Regions from separate parts of the Streptomyces sp. NPDC006510 genome, predicted to be linked through region 2. Evidence: riboswitches for the same ligand, from Rfam matches in the RefSeq annotation. Region 2 holds a riboswitch; the other holds the start of a gene.

Region 1 (7,154 bases), on a different contig from region 2:
GGTGGGCAGAGGAAGCGTGGTGTACGTACCGGCCGGTGTCGCCCACAAGTTCCACCACATCACCGAGGACCTGCGGGTGATGGTGGTCTTCTCCCCGCCGGAGAGCTGAGCCGATCCGCCGGAGGGCGAGGGTCCGGTCTCAGGGATCCCTCAGGGGTCGGTCAGGGGACTTCAAGGGCTGCGCAACCCCCGCCGACCCCTGCCGCGCCTCTAGCATCGAAGCAGGAGCTCATGGAGACGAGGTAAGGACGATGGCCGTGCGGGAGATATTCGCTGGGATGCCCTGGTGGGTGAAGTGGATCGCGGTGCCGGTCATCGCGATCGTCGTGTTCGGCGGTCTGATCGCCAGCGTGATCGGGTTCGTGATCGGACTGCTCTTCAAGGTCCTGATCTTCGTGATCCTGGTCGGCGGGCTCATCTTCGTCGTACGCAAGTTCATGTCGTCGTCCTCCTCGCGCGGCGACTGGTAGGACGATCGGAAGCCGGCCGGGGCGTTAGCCCAGCTGAGCTAAGCGAGAGACGAAACGATGTCCCTCGCGGACCCGGCCATTAAAGTGGCAGTTTGCTGCCACCACCTGGGAATTAACGGTCCGTCACCACACTGACCAGTGGTTTGTACGGCGTTCGGCATCCGGAGCCCAGCCGTGCGGCAGTCCGTGGGGGCGGCCCCCACAGGCGGGCTGACCACCCGTCACCATGCCTGGGGGTGACTGTTGACCACGGCATCGAGCACTGCTGCCCCGACGCTGATCGGTTCGGTGCAGCGAGCGCTGAGGCTGCTGGAAGCCGTGGTGACCCATCGCGACGGGGCGCCCGCCAAACAACTCGCCAGGGAAGCGGGCCTTCCTCTTCCCACGGCCTACCATCTGCTGCGCACCCTGACGCATGAGGGCTATCTGCGCCGGGAGAACGGCGTCTTCCGCATCGGGGTCGCGGCTGAACGCCTGGTCGGCGAAGGGGCGCTGCAGAATCGGCGCGGCGGAATGGCCGAGTCGCTGAGCCGCTGGCGCGACATCATCGGTGCACCGGTGTACTGCGCCGTCTACCGCGAGGGCGAGATCGAACTCGTCGCGGTCGCCGACACCCCCGCCAACCCCGCCGTCGACGAGTGGGCATCCTTCCGGGAGACCGGGCATGCCCACGCGATCGGCCAGTGTCTGCTGAGCCAGCTCGACGAGAAGGCCCGCGAGGACCACCTGGACCGTCACCCTGTGCGTCCGCTGACCCGCTACTCGGTGAGGGACCGTGCGGCGTTCCTTGAGCGACTGCGGTCGCTGGAACGGATGGAACCCGTCATCGAACGACAGGAATACGCCCTGGGCACGGTCTGCGCGGCCATCCCGATCACAGCGGGATTCACGGCCGCCGCGATGGCCATTTCGGTACCCCTGGAGCAGGAAAGCCGGTTGCTTCCCGCAGTCGAACAACTACGTGGCGAAGTGGCCAACCTCTTGCGTTCGTTCGTGTTCTCTATCAGTATCTGAAAAATCACTCCTTGTGATCTGCTATCGCATGCACCACGATGGCGTCAATAGGGCCACGGGGGATCATTCCTGGCCAGATTCATCTACTGCGGGGTTGAACGATGCGCGAGTCGGTTCAAGCTGAGGTCATGATGAGCTTCCTCGTTTCCGAGGAGCTCTCTTTCCGGATCCCGGTGGAGCTCCGGTACGAGGTCTGCGATCCGTATGCGATCCGGATGACCTTCCATCTGCCCGGTGACGCCCCCGTCACCTGGGCATTCGGCCGTGAGCTGCTGCTCGACGGCCTCAACAGCCCCAGTGGCGACGGCGATGTGCACATCGGTCCCACTGAGCCCGAGGGGCTGTCCGACGTACATATCCGGCTCCAGGTCGGTGAGGACCGGGCTCTCTTCAGGGCCGGTACGGCACCGCTTGTGGCATTTCTCGACCGGACCGACAAGCTTGTGCCGCTCGGACAGGAGTGCACGCTGGGTGACTTCGAGGGCAACCTGGAAGAGGCCCTGGGCCGGATCCTCGCCGAGGAACAGAACGCAGGCTGAGAAGAACGGCGCCGCCGACCGGCTCACCGGTCGAACACGGTACCTGCCGAATGGGTGAATTATTCACCTGACGGGGACGTTCAAGGCTTAGCTCTACGACGACGGCCTTTCCCGGCCCGTACGGGTGCCGAAGCTCCGGCTTCCGCGCCGAGCCCTGTGCGGTCCGCGGAGACGACCAGCGCAGCGAGCACCGTCGTCACCGGCACCGAGGCGACCAGTCCGATCGAGCCGACCAGCGTTCGTACGATCTCCTCAGCCACCAGCTCGCTGTTGGCCACCGTCCCCACACTGCTCTGCGCGATGGAGAACAGCAGCAGCAACGGCAGTGCGGCGCCCGCATAGGCGAGCACCAGCGTATTGACGACCGAGGCGATGTGGTCGCGCCCGATCCTGATTCCTGCCCGGTAGAGACCCCGCGCACCCATCGCCGGGTTCGCCTGGTGCAGTTCCCAGACCGCCGATGTCTGGGTCACGGTCACATCGTCGAGGACTCCGAGCGAACCGATGATGACACCGGCCAGCAGCAGACCGCTCATGTCGATGTGCGGGTACAGACCGTGGATGAGGCCGGTGTTGTCGTCGGTGTTGCCGGTCAGGCTCGCCCAGCCGATGAAGAGCGATCCGAGCAGCCCGATCAGCAGCAGCGAGATCAGCGTGCCGATCACCGCGACCGAGGTGCGGGCGGTCAGGCCGTGGCACATGTAGAGCGCGATCAGCATGATCGCGCTGGCCCCGACCACCGCGACGAGCAGCGGATTCGAGCCCTGGAGAATGGCCGGGAGGATGAACAGGGTCAGCACGGCGAACGACACGGCGAGCGCGACCAGTGCCATCACCCCGCGCATGCGGCCCACCGCGACCACGGCCAGGGCGAAGATCCCGGCCAGCAGAGTCATCGGGAATTTCCGGTTCACATCCGTCACCGAGTACTGCAGATCACGGGGCGCGTCGGGGGCGTACGACACGACCACGCTCTGACCGTCGCGCAACTGACGCGGTGCGTCGGGCTGGACGATCTCGACGAAGGTCCGGCCCTTGTCGTGACCGGTCGCCACCTCGATCGTGGCCCTCTTGCACAGTCCCCGTTCGCTTCCCGACGGTGATGTGGTGGCCCCGTCGACGGGCATCTGAACCGCGTTCACGTCCTTGCAGTCCACCTTGTCGATACTCACCACCTTTCCCTGCTGGGTCTGCCGGTCGAATCCGACGCCGGTCCGCTCGTGCGGCGGCGCACCGCCCGGCCAGAGAGCCACCAGACCGACGAGAACGGCGGTGGCGAACGGGATCAGTACGGCCGCGATGACCTTGCGCAGATGTCTGGAGACGGGCGCGGCGGGGCCATGGCTGTGCGAGTGGCCGTGCTGATGGCCCTGCGGTTCGAGGTCGATCTGGGGGGACGTCACCGGCCGATCATCGCAAGAAGAGACGGGCCCTCTGTTCAGTACGCCGGACGGGGCGCTAGCGTGGAGGGACCTTTGCACACGCGGGAGCTCGGAGCACCGGGCTGAGAGGGCGCTGAAATCCGTACATCCGTACGGGACGGGCTGCGCCGACCGCCGAACCTGTTACCGGGTAATGCCGGCGTAGGGAGTAGGTCTCATGACCACAGCGGACGCACGCACGCCTGCCTCGAACCAGAGCGACGAGGCCGGGAAGTCCATCGGCTGGCACAAGGGGTACGTCCAGGGCTCGCGCCCGGACCTCCGGGTGCCGGTCCGTCAGGTGCACCTCACCAACGGCAAGGACGTGACGCTGTACGACACGTCGGGGCCGTACACCGATCCCACCGTCGAGACCGATGTCCGCCGCGGGCTCGCACCGCTGCGGGAGAACTGGATCGTGGCCCGCGGCGACACCGAGGAGTACCCGGGCCGCCCCGCCCGCCCCGAGGACGACGGGCTCAAGCACACCTCGCCGCGAATGGGGTCTCCCCTGCTTGAGCGAAGCCGAGAGCTCGGGGAAGGGCTGCGCAACCTCGACGCGGTCTTCCCCGGCCGCCCGCGACTGCCGCGCCGCAGCCGGGACGGGCAGCCGGTGACCCAGCTCGCGTACGCCCGCCGGGGCGAGGTCACCCCGGAGATGGAGTACGTGGCGATCCGGGAGAACGCCGAGCCCGAGGTGGTGCGCGAGGAGATCGCGGCCGGCCGGGCCGTGCTGCCGGCCAATGTCAACCACCCCGAGATCGAGCCGATGATCATCGGCAAGCGGTTCCTGGTGAAGGTCAATGCCAACATCGGCAACTCCGCGGTGACGTCCTCCATCGAGGAGGAGGTGGAGAAGATGACGTGGGCGACGCGCTGGGGCGCCGACACCGTCATGGATCTGTCCACCGGCCGCAACATTCACACCACCCGTGAGTGGGTTCTGCGCAACTCCCCCGTGCCCATCGGCACCGTTCCGCTCTACCAGGCCCTCGAAAAGGTCGACGGCCGGGCGGAGGAGCTGACCTGGGAGATCTACAAGGACACCGTCATCGAGCAGGCCGAGCAGGGCGTCGACTACATGACGGTCCACGCCGGCGTGCGCCTGCCGTACGTACCGCTGACCGCCCGCCGCAAGACCGGCATCGTCTCCCGCGGCGGCTCGATCATGGCGGCGTGGTGCCTCGCGCACCACAAGGAGTCGTTCCTGTACGAGCACTTCGAGGAGCTCTGCGAGATCCTCGCGAGCTACGACGTGACGTACTCGCTGGGCGACGGGCTGCGTCCCGGCTCGATCGCCGACGCCAACGACGAGGCGCAGTTCGCCGAACTGCGCACGCTCGGCGAGCTGAACACGGTCGCCAAGCGGTTCGGCGTCCAGACCATGATCGAGGGCCCGGGCCATGTCCCGATGCACAAGATCAAGGAGAACATCGACCTCCAGCAGGAGATCTGCGAGGAGGCACCGTTCTACACGCTCGGCCCGCTGACCACCGATGTCGCCCCGGCGTACGACCACATCACCTCGGGCATCGGCGCGGCGATGATCGCGTGGTGGGGGACGGCGATGCTCTGTTACGTCACGCCGAAGGAGCACCTCGGCCTGCCCAACCGGGACGATGTGAAGACCGGCGTCATCACCTACAAGATCGCGGCGCATGCGGCGGACCTCGCCAAGGGGCACCCCGGGGCGCAGGACTGGGACGACGCGCTCTCCGACGCCCGGTTCGAGTTCCGCTGGGAGGACCAGTTCAATCTGGCTCTCGACCCGGACACCGCACGGGAGTTCCACGACGAGACGCTGCCGGCCGAGCCGGCGAAGACGGCGCACTTCTGCTCGATGTGCGGTCCGAAGTTCTGCTCGATGAAGATCTCCCAGGACATCCGGCGCGAGCACGGCGGATCGCAGTCGGAGATCGAGGCGGGCATGGCGGAGAAGTCCAAGGAGTTCGCGGCGGCCGGCAACCGGGTCTATCTGCCGATCGCGGACTGACCCGGGACACGGCGTCGCCCCGGGGCTCCGGCTTCCGGGGCGACGTCGCGCTCGAAGGCCCGCGCTCGAAGTTGCAGGGCTCGGAGTTCAGGTTTCGTGGGTGATCAGGCGTACGGCCGGAGCCGAGACCACCTGGGTGTACGGGACGTCGGGGAGCCGGATGACCGACACCGGCAGTTCCGCGTACCGGGACGCCGCCGAACACAAGGAGCGGGGCACGGCGTACGTCGCGGGCCTGCTCGCCGAGAGCGGCCGGCACGAGGACACCGAGGCACTCGCACGACGGCTCGTGCTGCTGATGGACGGGGCGATCGTCACGGCACCCAGGGAACGTACGACGGCTCCGGCCGCGGAGGCGCGCGTGATCTCGGCAGCCATGCTCGGCGAGGCGGCCCGCCCCCGAACTCGTTCGAACCCAACCCAACCCAACCCGCCCCGAACCGAATCCGGCCCGGCCCGGCCCGGCCCGGGTCTCGTAGGACCCGGTCAGTCCGGTTCGTGTTCGGGGCCGCCGAAGTCGGGACTGGTGAAGTCCGGACTGGTGAACGTCGGGCGGGGGCCCGCCGCCGGGCCGCCGTCCGGGCTGGAGAAGTCCGGCGGGCTGTAGCCGACCTTCGGGATGCGGTTCGCCGAGCGGACCGGCGTGCGTGAGGCGGGGCCGGCGGCGGGATCGGCGAGCGCGTCCCGCAGGAACGGCAGGATGCCGCGCTCCAGCAGGGCGTGGCGCCACGCCTCTCTGGCCCGTGCCACATCCTCCGGCAACTCGTCCTCGGCGTCCTCGGCGGGCTGCGACGTCGATCCGTTGCGCAGTGCCGTGATGAGCAGCCCGACGGCGGCGGCCAGGATCGCGGCGGCCGTGACCGCCGCGAAGAACCAGCCCGCGGAGACCATGGTGGACGCGAAGGACGGTGGTGGGTCGAGCAGCCTCAGCAGATAGCCGGCCAGCAGGAATATGAACGCGGCGGTTCCGGCCAGCACCGGCGCCAGGACCGTGACGACGGCTCCTATGCCCGCGCCCGACTGGTTCGTCCGGCTCGCGCCGGAGACCGGGCCCACATCCTCGTCCTCGCCCTCGGCCGGTCTGCGCAGTTCCTCGCGGGCCCGCACGTAGTGCTCGTACTCGGTGGCGGCCGTCGCGGTGATCAGCTCCGTGGCGTCCAGCGCCATGGTGCGCAGCTGCACGGCGTTGAGCCGTTCGCCGACCGCGGCCAGATCCGGTCGTTCATGGGCATGACGCAGTGCGTCGTCGAGGATCCGCTCGAACTCGGGTCGGTCCTCGGCCAGCAGGTGCGGAGCGCTGTTCATGTGCATCCCCCGATGCTCCGTCGGGCCTGAGTGCCCGTTGGGAACGGGCAGTTGGGCGGAAACGGAGGAGAGCCTGCTACTGATACGCCGATGGTAGAGCGCCCACGGCACGGGGTGACAGGGGGTTTCCGTAAATAGGCCCAGTGGTCGGCGTGGTCAGGTCGTGGGAGCGTCTTCCCAGAAGAACGTCAGTCATGCAGAGGCAGTTGGACGACCAGTAGCTTTCCGGCCATGGTCACTCCGCCGTCCATGGCGATGGCGAGCCCGTCCGCGTACACGTGCGGACCTTCGACCACGGGGCCGGAGCCGTCCTCGCCGTCCTCCGAACCGACCTCTCCGAGGAGGTACGGAATGGGGCTGTGACCATGGACGATGCGCTGTCCGCCGTAGGCCGACATCAGCTCCCGGACCG
Region 2 (7,154 bases):
CCGGGCTTCGGGGCACTGCCCGCGTTCGCCGGGACGGCGAACGCGCCGCCGGCCAGGGCGATCGAGGCCGAGACCACGGAGATCCGGCGCAGGGCGCGGACCCATCTGTGTCGGGGCATGTACTTCCTTCGGAAAACGAGTCGGTGATCCGGAATCAGGGATCCAAAAGATGCACAGTGCACCAATCTCGGTCGCCGCCCAAGGGGTTGCCCGCATACCGGACACCCCCGTGCGCCCTGCGGCACGCTACTGACGGATCGCCGACTTCAGCGGTACGGAGGGATCGGCGGCCCGCGTCGGATCGAGCCGCGCCCCCGCCTCGATGAGCTTGCGCCCCTGCGCCAGATCGCGCGGACGGCCGACGGCGAGAACCGCGACCAGCACGCCGTCGCGCAGCCAGCACACCGACCAGGCGGGGTCCGCCGGATCGCCGCGCCACAGCAGGGTGTCGGCGCTCCCGTGGTGGCCCGCGTACTGCACGAACCGGTCGAACTGCTCGGACCAGAAGTACGGAACGGGGTCGTACGTCATCGGCGCCGGGCCGTCACCGGCGGCTGCCCCGATGATGTTGGCGGCGGCGGTGCGCGGGCCCTGGAGCGCGTTGTCCCAGTGGTGGACGAGCAGGCGCTCGCCGTACCGGGCGGAGGGGAACGAGGCGCAGTCGCCGACCGCGTACACATCGGGCTGCGAGGTGCGCAGCGCCTCGTCGGCGGTCACCGATCCGTCGGGGCCGAGTGCGATGCCGGAGCCGGCCAGCCAGCCGGTGGCGGGCCGGGCGCCGATTCCGACGACGACCGCTCCGGCCGGGAGCGTACGGCCGTCGGCGAGGATCACCCGGCCCGGCTCGACGCGGGCGACCCGGGCCCCGGTGAGGAGTTCGGCGCCGCTCTGCGCGTACCAGGCGGCCATCGGGGCGGCGACCTCCGCGGGCATCGCGCCGGCCAGCGGCCGGTCGGCGGCCTCGACGACGGTGACCGCGCAGCCCGCGGCGCGGGCCGCGGTGGCGAACTCGGCACCGATCCAGCCCGCGCCGACGACCACGACGCCGTGCTGCTCGTCGAGGACCGGCCGCAGTCGTGCCGCGTCGTCGAGGGTACGCAGCAGATGGACGCCGGGCACCCCCTCGACCCCGGGCAGGACGACGGGTTCGGCACCGGTCGCGATCACCAGGACGTCGTAGGGGACAGGGCCCGACGCGGTGTCCAGCTCATGCGCCGCGGGCCGCACACCGGTGACTTCCCGCCCCAGTCGCAGATCGATCTCCAGCGCCTCGAAGTCGATGTCGAAGGCGGAGTCCTCGGCCTTGCCGAGCAGCACCGCCTTGGACAGCGGGGGCCGGTCGTAGGGCTGATGCGGTTCGGCGCCGAGCAGGGTGACGGGGCCGGTGAAGCCCTGCTCCCGCAGGGCCACCGCGGTCTGCACCCCGGCCATGCCCGCGCCGACGATGACGACGCGGCGTCCTGCCCGCCGGTCCGGCTGCTCTGACTGCTGCTGATCGCTCACCCGTACACCTTAAGCACCTGACAGATCGTCAGGAAAGGGCGAGTTCCTCGACGGTGCTCGTCCCACTGCCCTCCTGCGACTCCCACTCCCACCGCTCGTCCAGCCGGACCCGGCCGTCCGCGAGGTCGACGACGGTGGAGACACAGTGGCCGGAAGATGTCGTTCCGTCCTGCTTCAGCTGGACGTACCGGAAGTCGAGGGTGTCGCCGGCCCGGGTGCCGACGAGATGGCCGCGCACCACGTCGCCGCCCGTGTAATCGGCCCAGATCCGGCCGTCTTCCTCGTGGTACGTGAAGCGGGTACGGGTACCGACCTGGCCGGGCGCCTGGTCGGCGACCGGTGCCAGGACGAGTCCGTCGAGCGAACGGGCCACGGTGGCTGCTCCCTTACTGGTCCGGGGGGACGGGGTTTAGGGTGGCCAACGTAAAACACTCGCGGGAGCCCGGACGCACCGGGCTGAGAGGGAGGCTGGGGCGGCCTCCGACCGTACGAACCTGATCCGGGTCATGCCGGCGAAGGGAGGGGCTGGAAGCCCATGCGTTCTTCTCGGAACGGAAACGGATCCGATGTCCTGGTCATCGGGGGCGGGATCATCGGCCTGGTGATCGCCTGGCGGGCCGCGCAGCGCGGACTGCGCACGGCGGTCGCCGATCCCGAACCGGGTGGCGGTGCCGCCCGAGTGGCGGCCGGCATGCTGGCCGCCGTCACCGAACTCCACTACGGCGAACAGCTGCTGCTGGGTCTCAACGTCGCCTCCGCCGCCCGCTATCCGGCCTTCGCCGCCGAGCTGGAGGCGACGAGCGGGCAGGAGACCGGCTTCCGTGCCTGCGGCACCCTGGCCGTCGCGCTGGACGCCGACGACCGCGCCCATCTGCGGGACCTGCACGCCCTGCAGCAGCGGTCCGGCCTGGAGTCGGAGTGGCTCACCGGCCGTGAGTGCCGCCGTCTGGAGCCGATGCTCGCGCCGGGCGTCCGGGGCGGTCTGCGGGTCGACGGCGACCACCAGATCGATCCCCGCCGGCTGGCCGCCGCCCTGCTGACCGCCTGCGAGCGGGCCGGGGTGGTCTTCCACCGCGACTGGGTGGAGCGGCTGAGCGTGGTGGGCGACCGGGCCGCCGGAGCGGTGCTCGCCGGGGGCACGGAGCTCGCGGCCGACCAGGTCGTGCTCGCCGCGGGCAGCCTCAGCGGCCGGCTGCCGGGGCTGCCGGACGAGGTGGTGCCGCCGGTCCGGCCGGTGAAGGGCCAGGTGCTGCGGCTGACCGTGCCCGCCGGGTACGCGCCGTTCCTGAGCCGGACGGTCCGGGCCGTGGTCCGGGGCAGCCATGTCTATCTCGTACCGCGTGAGAACGGCGAACTGGTCATCGGCGCCACCAGCGAGGAAATGGGCTGGGACACCACGGTCACCGCGGGCGGTGTCTACGAGCTGCTGCGGGACGCCCACGAGCTGGTCCCCGGCATCACCGAGCTGCCGCTCACCGAGACCCTGGCCGGCCTGCGCCCGGCCTCCCCCGACAACGCCCCGCTGCTCGGCCCCACCGCCCTGCCCGGCCTCCACCTCGCCACCGGCCACCACCGCAACGGGGTGCTGCTCACCCCCGTCACCGGTGACGTCATGGCGGAGCTCCTCACCACCGGCGAGCTGCCCGAGCAGGCCCGCCCCTTCACCCCGCACCGTTTCCCTTCCGCCGCCGTCTCCGTATGTCAGGAGCAGCCCGCATGACCGAGCCCGCACCCCGCCCCGTGCCGGCGTCCCTCTCCGTGTCCGTGAACGGCGAGGTCCGGGTCCTCGCCGCGGGCACCGCCCTGGACGCCCTGGTCGCCACCCTGACCGCCGCGCACTCCGGCGTCGCGGCCGCCGTCAACGAGACCGTCGTACCGCGCGGCCAGTGGTCCGCCACCGCCCTCCTCGACGGTGACCGCGTCGAGGTCCTGACCGCCGTCCAGGGAGGCTGACCATGTCGGACGATCTCTTCACCCTCGGCGACACCGTCTTCGGCTCCCGGCTGATCATGGGTACCGGCGGCGCCCCCAGCCTCGACGTGCTGGAGCGCTCCCTGACCGCTTCCGGCACCGAGCTGACCACCGTCGCGATGCGCCGCCTCGATCCGACCGTGCGGGGCTCGGTGCTCTCCGTCCTCGAACGGCTCTCCATCCGCGTGCTGCCGAACACGGCGGGCTGCTTCACCGCGGGCGAGGCCGTGCTGACCGCCCGGCTGGCCCGCGAGGCGCTCGGCACCGACTGGATCAAGCTGGAGGTGGTGGCCGACGAGCGGACCCTGCTGCCCGACCCGATCGAGCTGCTGGACGCCGCGGAGATCCTGGTCGACGACGGCTTCACCGTGCTGCCGTACACCAATGACGACCCGGTGCTGGCGCGCAGGCTCCAGGACGTGGGGTGCGCGGCGGTCATGCCGCTCGGCTCCCCCATCGGCTCCGGGCTCGGCATCCGTAATCCGCACAACTTCCGGCTGATCGTCGAGCAGGCCCGGGTGCCGGTGATCCTCGACGCGGGCGCCGGTACCGCCTCCGATGCGGCGCTCGCGATGGAGCTGGGCTGCGCGGCGGTGATGCTGGCTTCCGCCGTGACCCGGGCCCAGGAGCCCGAACTGATGGCCGCGGCGATGCGCCACGCGGTGGAGGGCGGGCGGCTGGCGTACCGGGCCGGCCGGATTCCGCGCCGCCACTTCGCCGAGGCCTCGTCGCCGGTGGAGGGGCGTGCGGTGCTGGACCCGGAGCGCCCGGCCTTCCGAGCCGCCGGTACGGCGTGAAGAACGTGTCCCTGTCACGGCTCGGCTGCAGTACGGCCCCGGGACCGCCCCGGCCCGTGAGCCGTGTCCGTGGCGGCTCGTAGACTCGCCTGCGTGGATACGACCCTCCAGGACCCTCTCGTCGGGCAGCTGCTCGACGGCCGCTACCGCGTCGATGCCCGCATCGCCGTGGGCGGCATGGCCACGGTCTACCGGGCCGTGGACACCCGGCTCGACCGGGTGCTCGCCCTCAAGGTGATGCACCCGGCACTGGCGACCGACGCCTCGTTCGTCGAGCGCTTCATCCGCGAGGCCAAGTCCGTGGCCCGGCTCGCGCACCCCAATGTGGTCGCGGTCTTCGACCAGGGCGCCCAGGGGCAGTACGTCTACCTGGCGATGGAGTACGTCGCGGGCTGCACCCTGCGCGACGTGCTGCGCGATCGCGGCGCCCTGCAGCCGAGGGCCGCCCTGGACATCCTGGAGCCGGTCCTCGCCGCCCTCGGCGCCGCGCACCGGGCGGGCTTCGTGCACCGCGACATGAAGCCGGAGAACGTCCTGATAGGGGACGACGGCCGGGTCAAGGTCGCCGACTTCGGGCTCGTACGGGCGGTGGGCGCCGTCACCAACACCACCGGGTCCGTTCTCGGCACGGTCTCCTATCTCGCCCCCGAGCAGATAGAGGCCGGCACGGCGGACACCCGCACCGATGTGTACGCCTGCGGCGTCGTCCTGTACGAGATGCTGACCGGGGCCAAGCCGCATGCCGGCGACACCCCCGCCCAGGTCATCTACCAGCATCTCAACGAGGCAGTCCCACCGCCGTCGGCCGCCGTCCCGGGGCTCCCGGCCGAGCTCGACGACCTGGTGGCGAGCGCCACCGCCCGAGACCCCGAGGTCCGCCCGTTCGACGCGGTGGCGCTGCTCGCCGAGACCCGCGAGGCCCGCTCCGGCCTCACCGACGCCCAGCTGGACGCCGTACCGCCGCAGGCCACCGCCGAGGTGCACGACGCCGCCGAGGACCGCACCAGCGTGATCCCGCGGCTGCTCCCGGTCGGCCAGGGCGTCTCGCACCACACCAGCAGGCTGGAGATGCCCCCGCCCGCGCCGCCGCGGACCACGGCGCAGGACCGGCGCCGCCGCGGGCCGCGGCGCTCGGTGATCGCCGCAGTCGTCGCCGTGCTGCTGGCGCTGGGGATAGGCACCGGTGTCTGGTACATCAACTCCGGGCAGTTCACCCGGGTCCCCCCGCTGCTCGGCCAGACCCAGCAGAACGCCGAGCAGCGGCTCTCGAAGGCGGGTCTGGAGCTCAAGGGCGTCAAGCGGGCCTACAGCGACACCGTGGACCGCGGCAAGGTCATCAGCAGCGACCCGGAGTCCGGCGCCCGCGTCAGGGGCAACGACGCCGTGACGCTCGTCGTCTCGCGCGGTCCCGAGATCGTGAAGGTGCCCGATCTCCAGGACCTCTCGGTCGCCGACGCCAGGCACGAGCTGAAGAATGCCGGCCTGGTGCCCGGCATGGTCACCAAGGAGTTCAGCGAGGAGACGGTACGGGGCGATGTGATCCGTACCGACCCCGTGGCGGGCACCGAGCGGCACCCGGACTCGGCGGTCGCCCTCTTCGTCAGCAAGGGTGCTCCGGTGGACGTCCCCGACGTCACCGGGCTGTCCGTCGAGGACGCCACCGCCGCGCTGGCGGAGGAGGGGCTGAAGGCCGAGGTGCTGCCCCACCGGGTCAATTCCCCCGAGGACGCGGGCGACATCGCCCGGCAGTCGCCGGGCGAGGGCACCGAGGCCGCCGAGGGCGACACCATCGAACTCACGGTCTCCGACGGGCCGCGGATGATCGACGTCCCCGACGTCACCGGCAAGGACGTCGACGAGGCCAGGAGCGAACTGGAGGACGCGGGCTTCGCGGTCAAGGTCGACCGCCCGTTCCTGTCCTTCAGCGACACCATCGCGAGCCAGTCCGTCGACGGCGGCGAGCAGGCCCCCGAGGGCAGCACCATCACCATCAAGACCAAGGGACTCTAGATCCACATGCGCAACCCAGTCGGCGGCCATGTTCCGGTGGCCGGCGGCCTCGCCAAGGTCGGCCTCCCCTACGCCCGCGAGATGGGGGCGGAGGCTGTCCAGGTCTTCGTCGCCAACCCGCGCGGCTGGGCGACCCCGGTCGGCAACCCGGCCCAGGACGAGCGGTTCCGCGCCGAGTGCGCCGCCGAATCCATACCGGCGTACGTCCACGCCCCGTATCTGATCAACTTCGGATCGCACACCGGGGCAACGGTCGAGAAGTCCGTGGAGTCGCTGCGCCACTCGCTGCGCCGGGCCCGCGAGATCGGCGCCCTCGGCGTCGTGGTGCACACCGGATCGGCGACCGGCGGCAGGCCGCGCGAGCTGGCCCTCGCGCAGGTACGCACGCACATGCGGCCGCTCCTGGACGAGCTGACGCACGACGACGACCCGTATCTGCTGCTGGAGTCGACCGCCGGGCAGGGGTTCTCGCTCTGCTCGCGGACCTGGGACTTCGGCCCGTACTTCGACGCGCTGGACGCCCACCCCAAGCTCGGCATCTGCCTCGACACCTGCCACATCTACGCGGCGGGCCACGACCTGACCGGCCCGGCGGGCATGCGGCAGACCCTGGACCTGCTGGTGGCGACGGTCGGCGAGGGCCGGCTGAAACTGATCCACGCCAATGATTCCAAGGACGTGGTGGGAGCCCACAAGGACCGGCACGAGAACATCGGCGCCGGGCACATCGGCGAGGAGCCGTTCCGTGAGCTCTTCTCGCATCCGGCGACCGCCGGCGTACCGCTGATCATCGAGACACCCGGCGGCAAGGAAGGCCACGCGGCGGATGTGGCACGGCTGAAGGGACTGCGCGACCTGGGCTGAGATGCCGTG

What was found. A riboswitch is a leader RNA that binds a small molecule or an ion and turns the genes downstream of it on or off. The one in region 2 is predicted to bind thiamine pyrophosphate.
Region 1: it holds a riboswitch for thiamine pyrophosphate, as region 2 does, so the genes downstream of both, thiC (phosphomethylpyrimidine synthase ThiC) here and thiO (glycine oxidase ThiO) in region 2, are expected to answer to the same signal.

The regions. Positions count from the first base shown of each region.
Region 1 is NZ_JBEXPH010000006.1:46,188-53,341, reverse strand. Features, by position in the region: gene ABZY11_RS03720 (cupin domain-containing protein) at 1-109, shown strand, start outside; gene ABZY11_RS03715 (DUF5326 family protein) at 258-470, shown strand; gene ABZY11_RS03710 (helix-turn-helix domain-containing protein) at 714-1,484, shown strand; gene ABZY11_RS03705 (SsgA family sporulation/cell division regulator) at 1,586-2,023, shown strand; gene ABZY11_RS03700 (YibE/F family protein) at 2,104-3,426, opposite strand; TPP riboswitch at 3,497-3,630, shown strand; gene thiC (phosphomethylpyrimidine synthase ThiC) at 3,623-5,437, shown strand; gene ABZY11_RS03690 (hypothetical protein) at 5,525-5,815, opposite strand; gene ABZY11_RS03685 (hypothetical protein) at 5,924-6,748, opposite strand; gene ABZY11_RS03680 (metallophosphoesterase) at 6,931-7,154, opposite strand, start outside.
Region 2 is NZ_JBEXPH010000017.1:13,479-20,632, forward strand. Features, by position in the region: gene ABZY11_RS08235 (peptide-N4-asparagine amidase) at 1-119, opposite strand, end outside; gene ABZY11_RS08240 (FAD-dependent oxidoreductase) at 247-1,431, opposite strand; gene ABZY11_RS08245 (hypothetical protein) at 1,532-1,876, opposite strand; TPP riboswitch at 1,928-2,041, shown strand; gene thiO (glycine oxidase ThiO) at 2,039-3,223, shown strand; gene thiS (sulfur carrier protein ThiS) at 3,220-3,456, shown strand; gene ABZY11_RS08260 (thiazole synthase) at 3,459-4,271, shown strand; gene pknB (Stk1 family PASTA domain-containing Ser/Thr kinase) at 4,365-6,281, shown strand; gene ABZY11_RS08270 (deoxyribonuclease IV) at 6,288-7,145, shown strand.